DNA from 3 places in the Kitasatospora cystarginea genome. Region 2 is predicted to be linked to each of the others. Evidence: riboswitches for the same ligand, from Rfam matches in the RefSeq annotation. Region 2 holds a riboswitch; each other region holds the start of a gene.
The links. Region 2 has a riboswitch for cobalamin ahead of cobN (cobaltochelatase subunit CobN). Riboswitches for the same ligand answer to the same signal wherever they lie in the genome.
Positions count from the first base shown of each region.

Region 1 (3,267 bases), on a different contig from region 2:
CGAAGTCCAGGCGGAGCTTGAAGAAGACGTCCTGCAGGCCCATCACGCCCAGACCCACCGGCCGCCAGCGGGAGTTGGACGCGCCGGCCTCGGTGGTCGGGTAGAAGTTGATGTCGATGACCCGGTCGAGGAAGGTCACGGCGGTGCGCACGGTGGCGTCCAGCCGCTCCCAGTCCATCGCGCTCACGAGGTCGTCGGCACTGGCGCCGTCGGCCACGTGGGCACCGAGGTTGACCGAGCCGAGGTTGCAGACCGCGGTCTCGGAGTCGTCGGTGACCTCCAGGATCTCGGTGCAGAGGTTGGAGGAGTGCACGGTGCGGCCGGGCAGCGCGGTCTGGTTGGCGGCGCGGTTGGAGGCGTCCTTGAAGGTCATCCAGCCGTTGCCGGTCTGCGCCAGGGTGCGCATCATCCGGGCGTACAGGGTCTGCGCCGGGATGGTGCGGACGGCCTTGCCCTCGGCCTCGGCCTTGCAGTAGGCGGCGTCGAACTCGTCGCCCCACAGGTCGACCAGCTCGGGGACGTCGGCCGGGGAGAACAGCGACCAGTCCTCGTTGGCGTTGACCCGGCGCATGAACTCGTCCGGGATCCAGTGCGCCAGGTTGAGGTTGTGGGTCCGGCGGGCCTCCTCGCCGGTGTTGTCGCGGAGCTCCAGGAACTCCTCGATGTCAGCGTGCCAGGTCTCCAGGTAGACGCAGGCCGCGCCCTTGCGACGGCCGCCCTGGTTGACCGCGGCGACCGAGGAGTCCAGGGTGCGCAGGAACGGGACGATGCCGTTGGACTTGCCGTTGGTGCCCCGGATCAGGCTGCCGCGCGAGCGGATCCGGGAGTAGGACAGGCCGATGCCGCCGGCGTGCTTGGACAGCCGGGCGATCTGCGCGTAGCGGTTGTAGATCGAGTCCAGGTTGTCCAGCGGCGAGTCCAGCAGGTAGCAGCTGGACATCTGCGGGTGCTTGGTGCCGGAGTTGAAGAGCGTCGGGGAGGAGGTCAGGTACTCCAGGCGGCTCATCAGCCGGTAGAGCTCGGCCACCTCGGCCACCGACTGCTCGCTGTCGCCCACCGCGAGGCCCGCCGCCACGCGGAGCAGGAAGTGCTGCGGGGTCTCGATCACCATGCGGGTGATCGGGTGGCGCAGCAGGTAGCGGGACTGCACGGTGCGCAGGCCGAAGTACTCGAAGCGGTCGTCGCCCGACAGGTCGATCAGGGCGTCGAAGGCCTCGGCGTGCTTGGCGACCAGGGCGGCGGTGGCGTCGCCGATCAGCCCCTCGGCGTGGCCGACGGCGATCGAGGCGGAGAACGACACGGCACCCTGGCTCATCGCCTCGTCGGCGATCTCCATGGCGAGCAGGCGGGCGGCCAGCTTCGAGTACTGGGGGTCCTCGGCGATCATCGACGCGGCGGCCTCCACAGCCAGCCCGCGCAGCTCGGCGAAGTCCGAGCCGGCGTGGCGGCCGCGCAGCGCGGCGGCGGCGACGTGGCCGGGGTCCACCTGGGGGAGGTCCACGCTGCGGTCGGTGAGGAGCCGAAGCAGTGCCGCACCGGGGTCGGTCTGGGTGGTGGCGGCGGAACCCTGGGAAGGCAGGGCAACTGAGGCAGCGATGGTCAAGGCGCTTCTCTCCTGGCGGCGGCGTCGGATGAGGATCGTCCGGACCGACATGAGCGCAGGGAGGTGCAGCACGACCGGAGACCGGCGCGCTCTCTACCCCCTGGCCCACCCGCGAGGCCCGGACGTACTGCGGTGCTGCAAGGCATCTGCGGGGAAGCCGTGTGGCACACCGTCGGCAGGTAGCCGGACTTGCGGGGGCCTGGAGAGCCGCCCGCTCACCGCTGCGGGGCAGTCCCGGATTCACACCGGGTTCCCCTGCTTCGACAGCGAGAGCGAGCATACATGTTGTGGCGGTCCGACGATGCGGCACCACATGTAGTGCCGTGTGTCGCAGGCGGACCAACCGCATGGTTGTGCGGGAGGGGTGTTCAGAAGGTGATCGAGTACACCATCAGGTCGATCCCGGGAGCGGCCGTCCAGTCCCGGTCGGGGGTTCGGACGAAGCCCAGGCGCTCGTAGATCCGGTGCGCCGCCTTCATCGCCGGGCGGGTCGAGAAGGCCATCCCGGCCAGCCGGAGCTCCCGACAGCGGGCCATCGCGGCGCGGACCAGGGCCTCTCCGGCGCCGCGTCCGCGGGCCGCCGCGCCGACCGCCAGCATCCGGAGCTCGCCCTCGTGCGGCTCGGCGATGTCGGCCCACTCGGTGCCGCCGACCGCGAGGGTCACACAGCCGAGGACCTGCCGGGTGTGCGGGTCGAGCGCGACGAGGAGTTCGGCCTCCTCGTTGCGGCGCCCGGCGTCCCGGAGGAGCTGGACGTAGCCGCTGTCCGGCGAGGTGTGACCGTCGCCCACGAACGCCTCGACCGTGACTTCACCTGCGGCTTCGAGGTCCTCTTCGAGGGCGCGGCGGATGAGGATGCCCATCCGGACAGTGTGCCCGACGGGAGGGTGCACACGGCAGTCAGGGTGGCGGGCGGGCGGGTGCCGGCGAGGGGTGTGGCGCCGGACGGAGGGCTCGCCGGGCGGGCGCCGGTGGGGAGCAGGGACGCGCTGGCGGGGAAGGCGGAGGCGGCTGGCACGGTGCCGTACGGGCGGTCGGGAAGAACCGGGGCCGAAGGGTGGTTGGGGTCGTCGTGACCGTCATCAGGACCGCCGTAGCCGCCGCCCGGGTCGGGCCCGCCGCCGCGGCCGGTCAGCTCACGGCCGATCAGGAAGCCCAGCAGTCCGAAGCCGCTGATGGCGCCGATCAGGCCGAGCGAGGTCGCGAGGGTCTCGGGAGTCATGTCCTCCACCCTCGTCCGCGCGGGCCGCTGTCACGAGTGGCGGAAACGACCGATTGCGTCGAAATCCTGCCAGCCTCTCGCGGGGTGGGGCGTGCCGATGCCGCGGTGGCCGGCGGCCCGGCCGGCCACGGGGGCGGAAGTCACCGGACGGCGGGCAGGGGAGGGGCGACGGACGAGGGAGGGGCGCGGGGATGCGGAGCGGTGCGCACGGCCCGGCGGTCGACGGCCGCCGCCGTGGGGCCGGGGGCCCGGAGGCGGACGAGGGCGTACGGCATCCTGGGCGGATGCTGAAGAACGTCGCCGCGGTGGTGCTGGAGCCGGTCCACCCGTTCGAACTCGGCGTCGCCTCCGAGGTGTTCGGGCTCGACCGTAGCGACGACGGGCTGCCGGTGTACGACTTCGCCCTCGCTGCCGACCGTCCCGGGCGGCATGCCACCCATGC
Region 1 covers NZ_BAAATR010000021.1:32,971-36,237, reverse strand. Annotated here, with positions in the region: gene ABD369_RS22545 (ribonucleoside-diphosphate reductase subunit alpha) at 1-1,603, opposite strand, end outside; cobalamin riboswitch at 1,761-1,918, opposite strand; gene ABD369_RS22540 (GNAT family N-acetyltransferase) at 1,972-2,466, opposite strand; gene ABD369_RS22535 (helix-turn-helix domain-containing protein) at 3,110-3,267, shown strand, end outside.
Region 1: another riboswitch for cobalamin. It lies ahead of ABD369_RS22545 (ribonucleoside-diphosphate reductase subunit alpha); the one in region 2 lies ahead of cobN (cobaltochelatase subunit CobN).

Region 2 (3,267 bases):
TTCGCTCCGGCACTCCCTCGTTCCTCGGTCGCTTGTCGCTCATCCCTTTCGGCACCGGCGGGCCCTTCGGCTCGGGGCGGGGAGGAGTCCAGCCCCGGCAGGTCGTCGCCGAGGTCCATGCCCTCCTCGCGCAGCCGGTGCAGCAGGCGGACCGCGCTGGCCGGGGTGTCCAGGCCGACCGCGTTGCCGACCCGAGCGTGCTTGGTCGGGTACGCGGAGAGCACCAGCGCCAACCGCCGCTCGGCGGGCGGGACATGGCGCAGCCGGGCGTGCCGGACCGCGATGCCCGCGACCCGGGCGGCGCGCTCGGGGTCGGCGGTGTAGACGGTCAGACCGTCCTCGTCCAGCTCCTTGAAGGAGAACGGGACGGTGATCAGGCGGCCGTCGAACTCGGGCACGGCGACCTGGGTGGCGGTGTCCAGCGGGGAGAGGCCGTCGTCGCTGTCCTCCCACTGGGCACGCGACCAGGTCAGGCAGAGCGCCTGCAGGATCGGGCGGTCGAGCGCGGCGAGCGCGCCCGCGTCCCAGGCCTCCTCGTCCCCGCCCGCCTGCGCGTCGGCCGGCCGGGTGCCGCCGGCCGCCAGCACGGTGGTGACGATCGCGTCGGCCTGGCCGAGTTCGGCGAGCAGTTCGGGCTCGGCGCCGCGCAGCGAGGCGCAGTACAGCGGCTTCGGGCGGCCGCCCTGGTCCTCGATCGCCTGGCACAGGGCCTCGACGAAGGCGGTGTTGCCGCTCATGTGGTGGGCGCGGTAGTAGAGCACCGCGACGACGGGGCCCTCGGCGGTCCGCGGGGTGCGCTCCAGGGGGCCCCAGGCCGGGGCCGAGACGGGCGGGGTGAAACCGTGGCCGGTCAGCAGCACGGTGTCGGAGAGGAAGGCGCCGAGCTCGGCCAGGTTGGCCGCGCCGCCGTGCGCCAGGTAGGCGTGCGCCTCGGCTGCGATCCCGGCGGGGACGGTGGACAGCTCCATCAACTGGGCGTCCGGCGCCTGCTCACCCGTCAGCACGACCACCGGGCGCGGGCCGGCCAGCAGCGCGTCCAGGCCCTCCTGCCAGGCGCGGCGGCCGCCGAGCAGCCGGACGACCACCAGGTCGGTGCCCTCCAGCAGCGCGGGCAGGTCCTCGGCGGTCAGCCGGGCCGGGTTCCCGAGGCGGTAGCGGACCGGGCCCGCACAGGCGCGGGCGCTCAGCAGGTCGGTGTCGGAGGTGGAAAGCAGCAGGATCACGCGACGGCCCTCCCGGCCAGGTCGGCGCCCCGTGCCGAAAGGTGTGCCGCGCGCGGCCGAGCCGCTGGTTGGTGCTCTGAGAGCGCTGAGCGACAGCCGACCGGCGATGGAGGGAGCGCAGGAGTGATGGGTGCCAGCGGCTCAGCCCGCCCGTCGAGCGGGCGGGACGCAGCAGCGCGTGCGGGCATGCGGCAGCGCACAGGTCTCAGGCCTTCCTCGGGGTCCGCGCCCCGGGCTAAGGGAGGACGGCAGGAGTTCCTGGCTCCCACGGCGGTGAACCGTGGTCACAGTGGCGGGACCGCACCGGGTTTGCACCGGTTTCCTCCCCTTGGCGCCGTCGCTGGCGTGGACGGCCCACAGGACCGCCCGGGAGCATCGTACGGGGTGCGGCTGGGCTGGGGGAGTGTGATCTGTTCCGGGCGGTGCATCCGGAACGGCAATCTGTATGCTCGCCGCCATGCCACCCGTACCCGACTCCGTCGCACCGGGCCCCGGTACGCCCGACCGCGGGCGTTCGGACGTCTGTCCGGGGGCCCTTCGTCTGCACACCGCCGACGACGGTTCCCTCGCCAGGATCCGCATACCCGGCGGGTTGCTGACGAACAGTCAGGCAGTGGTGCTGGCCGACGCGGCCGAGGAGCTGGGCGACGGCGCACTCGAGACCACCTCGCGCGGCAACGTCCAACTGCGCGGCCTGCCTTCGGACTCCGGTGGCGAACTCGGCCGCCGCCTGCGCGACGCCGGCCTGCTGCCCTCAAAGACCCATGAGCGGGTCCGCAACATCGTCGCCTCCCCGGCCGCCGGGCTGGACGGCCTCGGCCACGCCGACGTCCAGGACTGGGTGCGGGAACTCGACCGGCGGCTGTGCGCGAGCGAGAGCGCGGCCCGCCTCTCCGGCAAGTTCCTCTTCGCCCTGGACGACGGGCGCGGTGACGTCGCCGCACTGGACGCCGATGTGACATTGATCGCAACCGCAGGCGGCGGCGCCCTGCTGCGCCTCGGCCGCGCCGCCACCGCCCGCCCGGTGCCGCCCGGCGGGGCCGCCGAGCACGCGGTCCGCGCCGCCGAGGAGTTCCTGGAAATGCTGCGCACCAGTGGCGCCAAGGCCTGGCACCTGCGCGAGGTTCCCGGACTGCTCGACCCGGGCGCCGAACCGCTGCCCGCGCTGCCGGCCGCCACTTTGGCCCCGGGCGCACTGCCCGGCGGACTCTCCGTGGGCCTGCGCTTCGGCCGGGTGAGCGCCGCACGGTGGCGGCGGCTGGCCGCAGCCTCGGCCGGCGAGCTGCGGCTGACCCCCTGGCGCGGGATCGTCCTGCCGGGGGCGCCGGTCGACCGGCTGCCCGAACTGGCCGCGGCCGGCTTCCGCACCGCCCCCGGCTCGGTCTGGGAACGGGCCAGCGCCTGCACCGGACTGCCCGGCTGCGCCAAGTCGCGCGCCGACGTACGGGACGACGCCGCACGGGCGTTGGACGCGGCGCAGACCCCGGCCGCTGCCGGCCCACTGCCCGTGCACTGGTCCGGCTGCGAGCGGCGCTGCGGGCATCCGGCTGGGGAGTGGGTGGACGTCCTGGCCACCGGGCAGGGCTACCGGGTGACCCGCGTCGGCCCCGGGGTCGAGGCCCCGGGGGCGGGAGTGTCAGTGGATGTGTCGACGGAACAGATGGCGGAGGCGGTAGCCGAAGCCCGGAGGACCAAGTGATCGAGTACGAGAAGGACGGCGCGGCCATCTACCGCCAGTCCTTTGCCACCATCCGGGCCGAGGCCGAACTGGCCCACCTACCCGCCGACGTGGCGCAGGTCGCCGTGCGGATGATCCACGCGTGCGGCATGACCGACCTGGTCGACGACCTGCTCTGGTCGCCCGGCGTGGTCGCGAGCGCGCGCGCCGCGCTGCACGCCGGTGCGCCGATCCTGTGCGACGTTTCGATGGTCGCGAGCGGAGTGACCCGCAAGCGGCTGCCCGCCGACAACGAGGTGGTCTGCACCCTCTCCGACCCCTCGGTGCCCGAGCTGGCCAAGAAGATGGGCAACACCCGCAGCGCCG
Region 2 covers NZ_BAAATR010000006.1:189,036-192,302, reverse strand. Annotated here, with positions in the region: gene cobN (cobaltochelatase subunit CobN) at 1-1,223, opposite strand, end outside; cobalamin riboswitch at 1,454-1,605, opposite strand; gene ABD369_RS09815 (cobalamin biosynthesis protein CobG) at 1,681-2,922, shown strand; gene ABD369_RS09810 (precorrin-8X methylmutase) at 2,919-3,267, shown strand, end outside.

Region 3 (3,267 bases), on a different contig from region 2:
CGGCACCATGTCGACCACCACCAGCGCGGTGCGGGCCGGCACCAGCGACTGGTACGCGAAGCGGCGGCCGCGGCGCTCCTCGTGCCGGGCGTACTCCCGGCCCTCGATCCGCCAGTCGTGCGGCTTCGCCTCGGTCTCCGGCAGCACGAATCCCCCGATCCCCGGTCACGGCAGACCTCCAACCTACCTGGAAACCGGGCGAGTTGTACGTTGACCGGGGATCGGCGCGGCGCGGGTCGACCCGGGCCAGGTTCACGACCAGCGCTGCTCGACCTTGGCGAAGCGCCAGTAGCCGATCGCCGCGACCCAGACCACGAAGAACAGGCCGACGATCACGAACCCGACGTTGTCCAGACTCAGTCCGGCGATCCAGCCGGTCACCGGGTCGGTGAGGTCCAGCTTCTCGTGCAGGACACCGACCAGTTCGATGGTCCCGATGATGAAGGCGACCGCAATGGAGAGACCGGTGATGGTCAAGTTGTAGTACACCTTGCGGACCGGGTTGGAGAACGCCCACTGGTACGCGAAGTTCATGAAGGTGCCGTCGAGGGTGTCGAACAGGCTCATTCCGGCCGCGAACAGCAGGGGCAGGCAGACGATGGCGTACCAGGGCAGACCGGCCGCCGCGCCCGAACCCGCCATCACCATCAGGGTGACCTCGGTCGCGGTGTCGAAGCCGAGACCGAGCACCATGCCGACGGGGAACATCTGGCCGGGCCGGGTGATCGAGCGGGTGGCCCGGGAGAGGATCCGGTTCATCAGACCGCGCGAGTTGAGGTGCGCCTCCAGCTCGCGCTCGTCGTACTGGCCCGCGCGCATCGCCCGGAACACCTTCGCGATCCCCACCAGCGCGGCCAGGTTGAGCGCGGCGATCAGGTAGAGGAACACCCCTGAGGCGGTGGTGCCTATCATGCCGAGCACCTGGTGGGTCGTGGACTGGTCGTCCATCAGTGTCCCGGCCAACGCGGCACCGCCGGCCACCAGCGCCGCCATGATGACCACCATCGAGGAGTGGCCGAGCGCGAACCAGAAGCCCACCGAGACCGGGCGCTTGCCGTCGGCCATCAGCTTGCGGGTGGTGTTGTCGATGACGGCGATGTGGTCGGCGTCGAAGGCGTGCCGCATCCCCAGGGTGTACGCGGTCACGCCGAGGCCGATCCCGTAGACCTGGGTTCCGACCTGGTACTTCTCCGGCGCCACCAGGAGGATCAGGACTCCGAAGGCCAGCACGTGCATGGCCAGGATCACCGCCATCAGGCCGGCGGTCCGCACGGTGTCCTCGCGCTTCCAGCGGAAGGCGGGCAGGGCGGGGGCCGCCGCCGGAGCGGCTTCGGTTCTGGGCAGGGTCATCTGCGGGTCACGCTCCAGCACCTCGTGGATCCGTTCGTGAGATGCCGTGGCCGGTCTCCTGGCTGACGGGTCGAACGCACCCGCACCCGGCCTTCCCGGACGCGTTCTCGTCCAGTGGCCGCCCGTCCCTGGCGGGGGCGGGGATGATGCCGGTACTTCCCGATCACAGTGGCGAGGGCCGCTCCGGTCTGGGACTCCTGAGAGTCCGTCACCGGTCTTCCCGAGCACCACGGCGGGCACAACGGTAGGGGGCCGTACGGCACCACTGCAAGCCTGCACAGCTGTGCAGGTGTCGGGTATCACAGGTACCGCTGCTGCGAGAATGCCTGGCATGCATCTCGTCCCCGCCGACCGTGCCGACCGCAGGACCATCGACGGGCACCGGGTCTGCGAGGCGATCGCCGCGATCGGCGACACCGAGCACGTCCGGTCCTGGGCCGAACGCTTCGCCCTGCTCGCCGACCCCGGACGGCTCTCGCTGCTGCTCGCCCTCCACGAGACGGGACCGCTCGCCGTCACCGACCTCGCCGTCGCCACCGGCATGCGCGACCCGGCGGTCTCCCAGGCGCTGCGCCTGCTGCGCGCCGCCGGGCTGGTCAGCGGCGAGCGCGACGGGCGGATCATCCGCTACCGGCTGGTCGACCCCGCCGTCGCCGAGGTGCTGGCACACGGGGTGCTGGGCCACCGGGACTGAGCTGCGGTGTGCCCGATCCTCCCGACGGCCCGTGCGTAGCTTGTATCCTTCTGTTGTCAGCTGACGACCGATCCCCGCGGGCACGGCGAGGGAGGCGGAGATGGCAGCAGCGGAGCCCGACCGGGGCACTCCCGAGAAGCGCGGACGGCTGAGCCGGCCCCTGGTGCTCGCCGCGGCCGTCTCGCTGGTCGACCGGGAGGGGCTGGGCGCGCTCACCATGCGCCGGCTGGCCGCCGATCTGGGCGTGGAGTCGATGGCCATCTACCGCTACACGCCGGGCAAGGAAGCCCTGCTGGACGGCCTGGTGGAGGCCTACTTCGCCGAGGTGATCACCCAACTGCGGAGCTCGGCCGAGGCCACCGCGGCGGCCGGAGGCGGTCGGGCCTGGCGGGCGGAGCTACGCCGGATCGCCGGCGCCTTCGCCTCGGTGGCGCACGTCCACCCCGAGATCCTGCCGCTGGTGGCCACCCGCCCGCTGAGCGTCCCGATGGCCCGCCGCCCCGCCCCGGTGCTGCAGCTCACCGAGCATCTCCTCGCCGTGCTCGGCCGGGCCGGTTTCGACCACGCCACCTCGCTGATGATCTACCGGAGGTTCGTGGCCTGGAACCTGGGCTGCCTGCTGGTCGACAAGCGCCAGGTGATCGACGACCCCGACGAGCCGGACCCGATGCTGCGCCTGGGCCTGCACCGCCTGCCCGCCGACCGGTACCCGAGGCTGCGGGCGCTGGTCCCGCTGCTGGCGGACTACGACGACCAGGAGGAGCTGCTGGCCGGGCTGGACAGCCTGCTGAGTCGGATGCCCGACGCGCCCCTTGACTCGTTCTACGACGGAAGAGCACGCTGAAGATACAGCGTAAACATACGGAGTCACCCACACGCGGCGTCGTCGGCAGCGGAGCCGGACTCCGCGACGGCGCCCGGAAGAGGTCGCCATGTCCGATCGCGACAGAATTCTCCGGGTCCGCGTGACCGCGACGGATCCGACCGTCCTGCACACCCTCCTCCGCGAGAAGCGGCCCGACGTCGGCGGACGTCCCCACCGCGGTGCCGACCGGAGCATCAGCATCGAGGCGTACGTCTCCCCCGCCGAGGCCGAGGACCTCGAACGCGAGGGTGTCACGGTCCAGGTGATCGAGGACGCCACCGCCACCGGACGCGCCCGCCAGGCGGAGGTCGGCCGGGGCAACCGGTACGCGGTCGGCGAGCAGATCCCGCGCGGGCTG
Region 3 covers NZ_BAAATR010000013.1:92,958-96,224, reverse strand. Annotated here, with positions in the region: gene ABD369_RS16760 (isochorismatase family protein) at 1-147, opposite strand, end outside; gene nicT (Nickel transporter NicT) at 253-1,350, opposite strand; cobalamin riboswitch at 1,382-1,597, opposite strand; gene ABD369_RS16750 (ArsR/SmtB family transcription factor) at 1,682-2,044, shown strand; gene ABD369_RS16745 (TetR/AcrR family transcriptional regulator) at 2,145-2,888, shown strand; gene ABD369_RS16740 (hypothetical protein) at 2,977-3,267, shown strand, end outside.
Region 3: another riboswitch for cobalamin. It lies ahead of nicT (Nickel transporter NicT); the one in region 2 lies ahead of cobN (cobaltochelatase subunit CobN).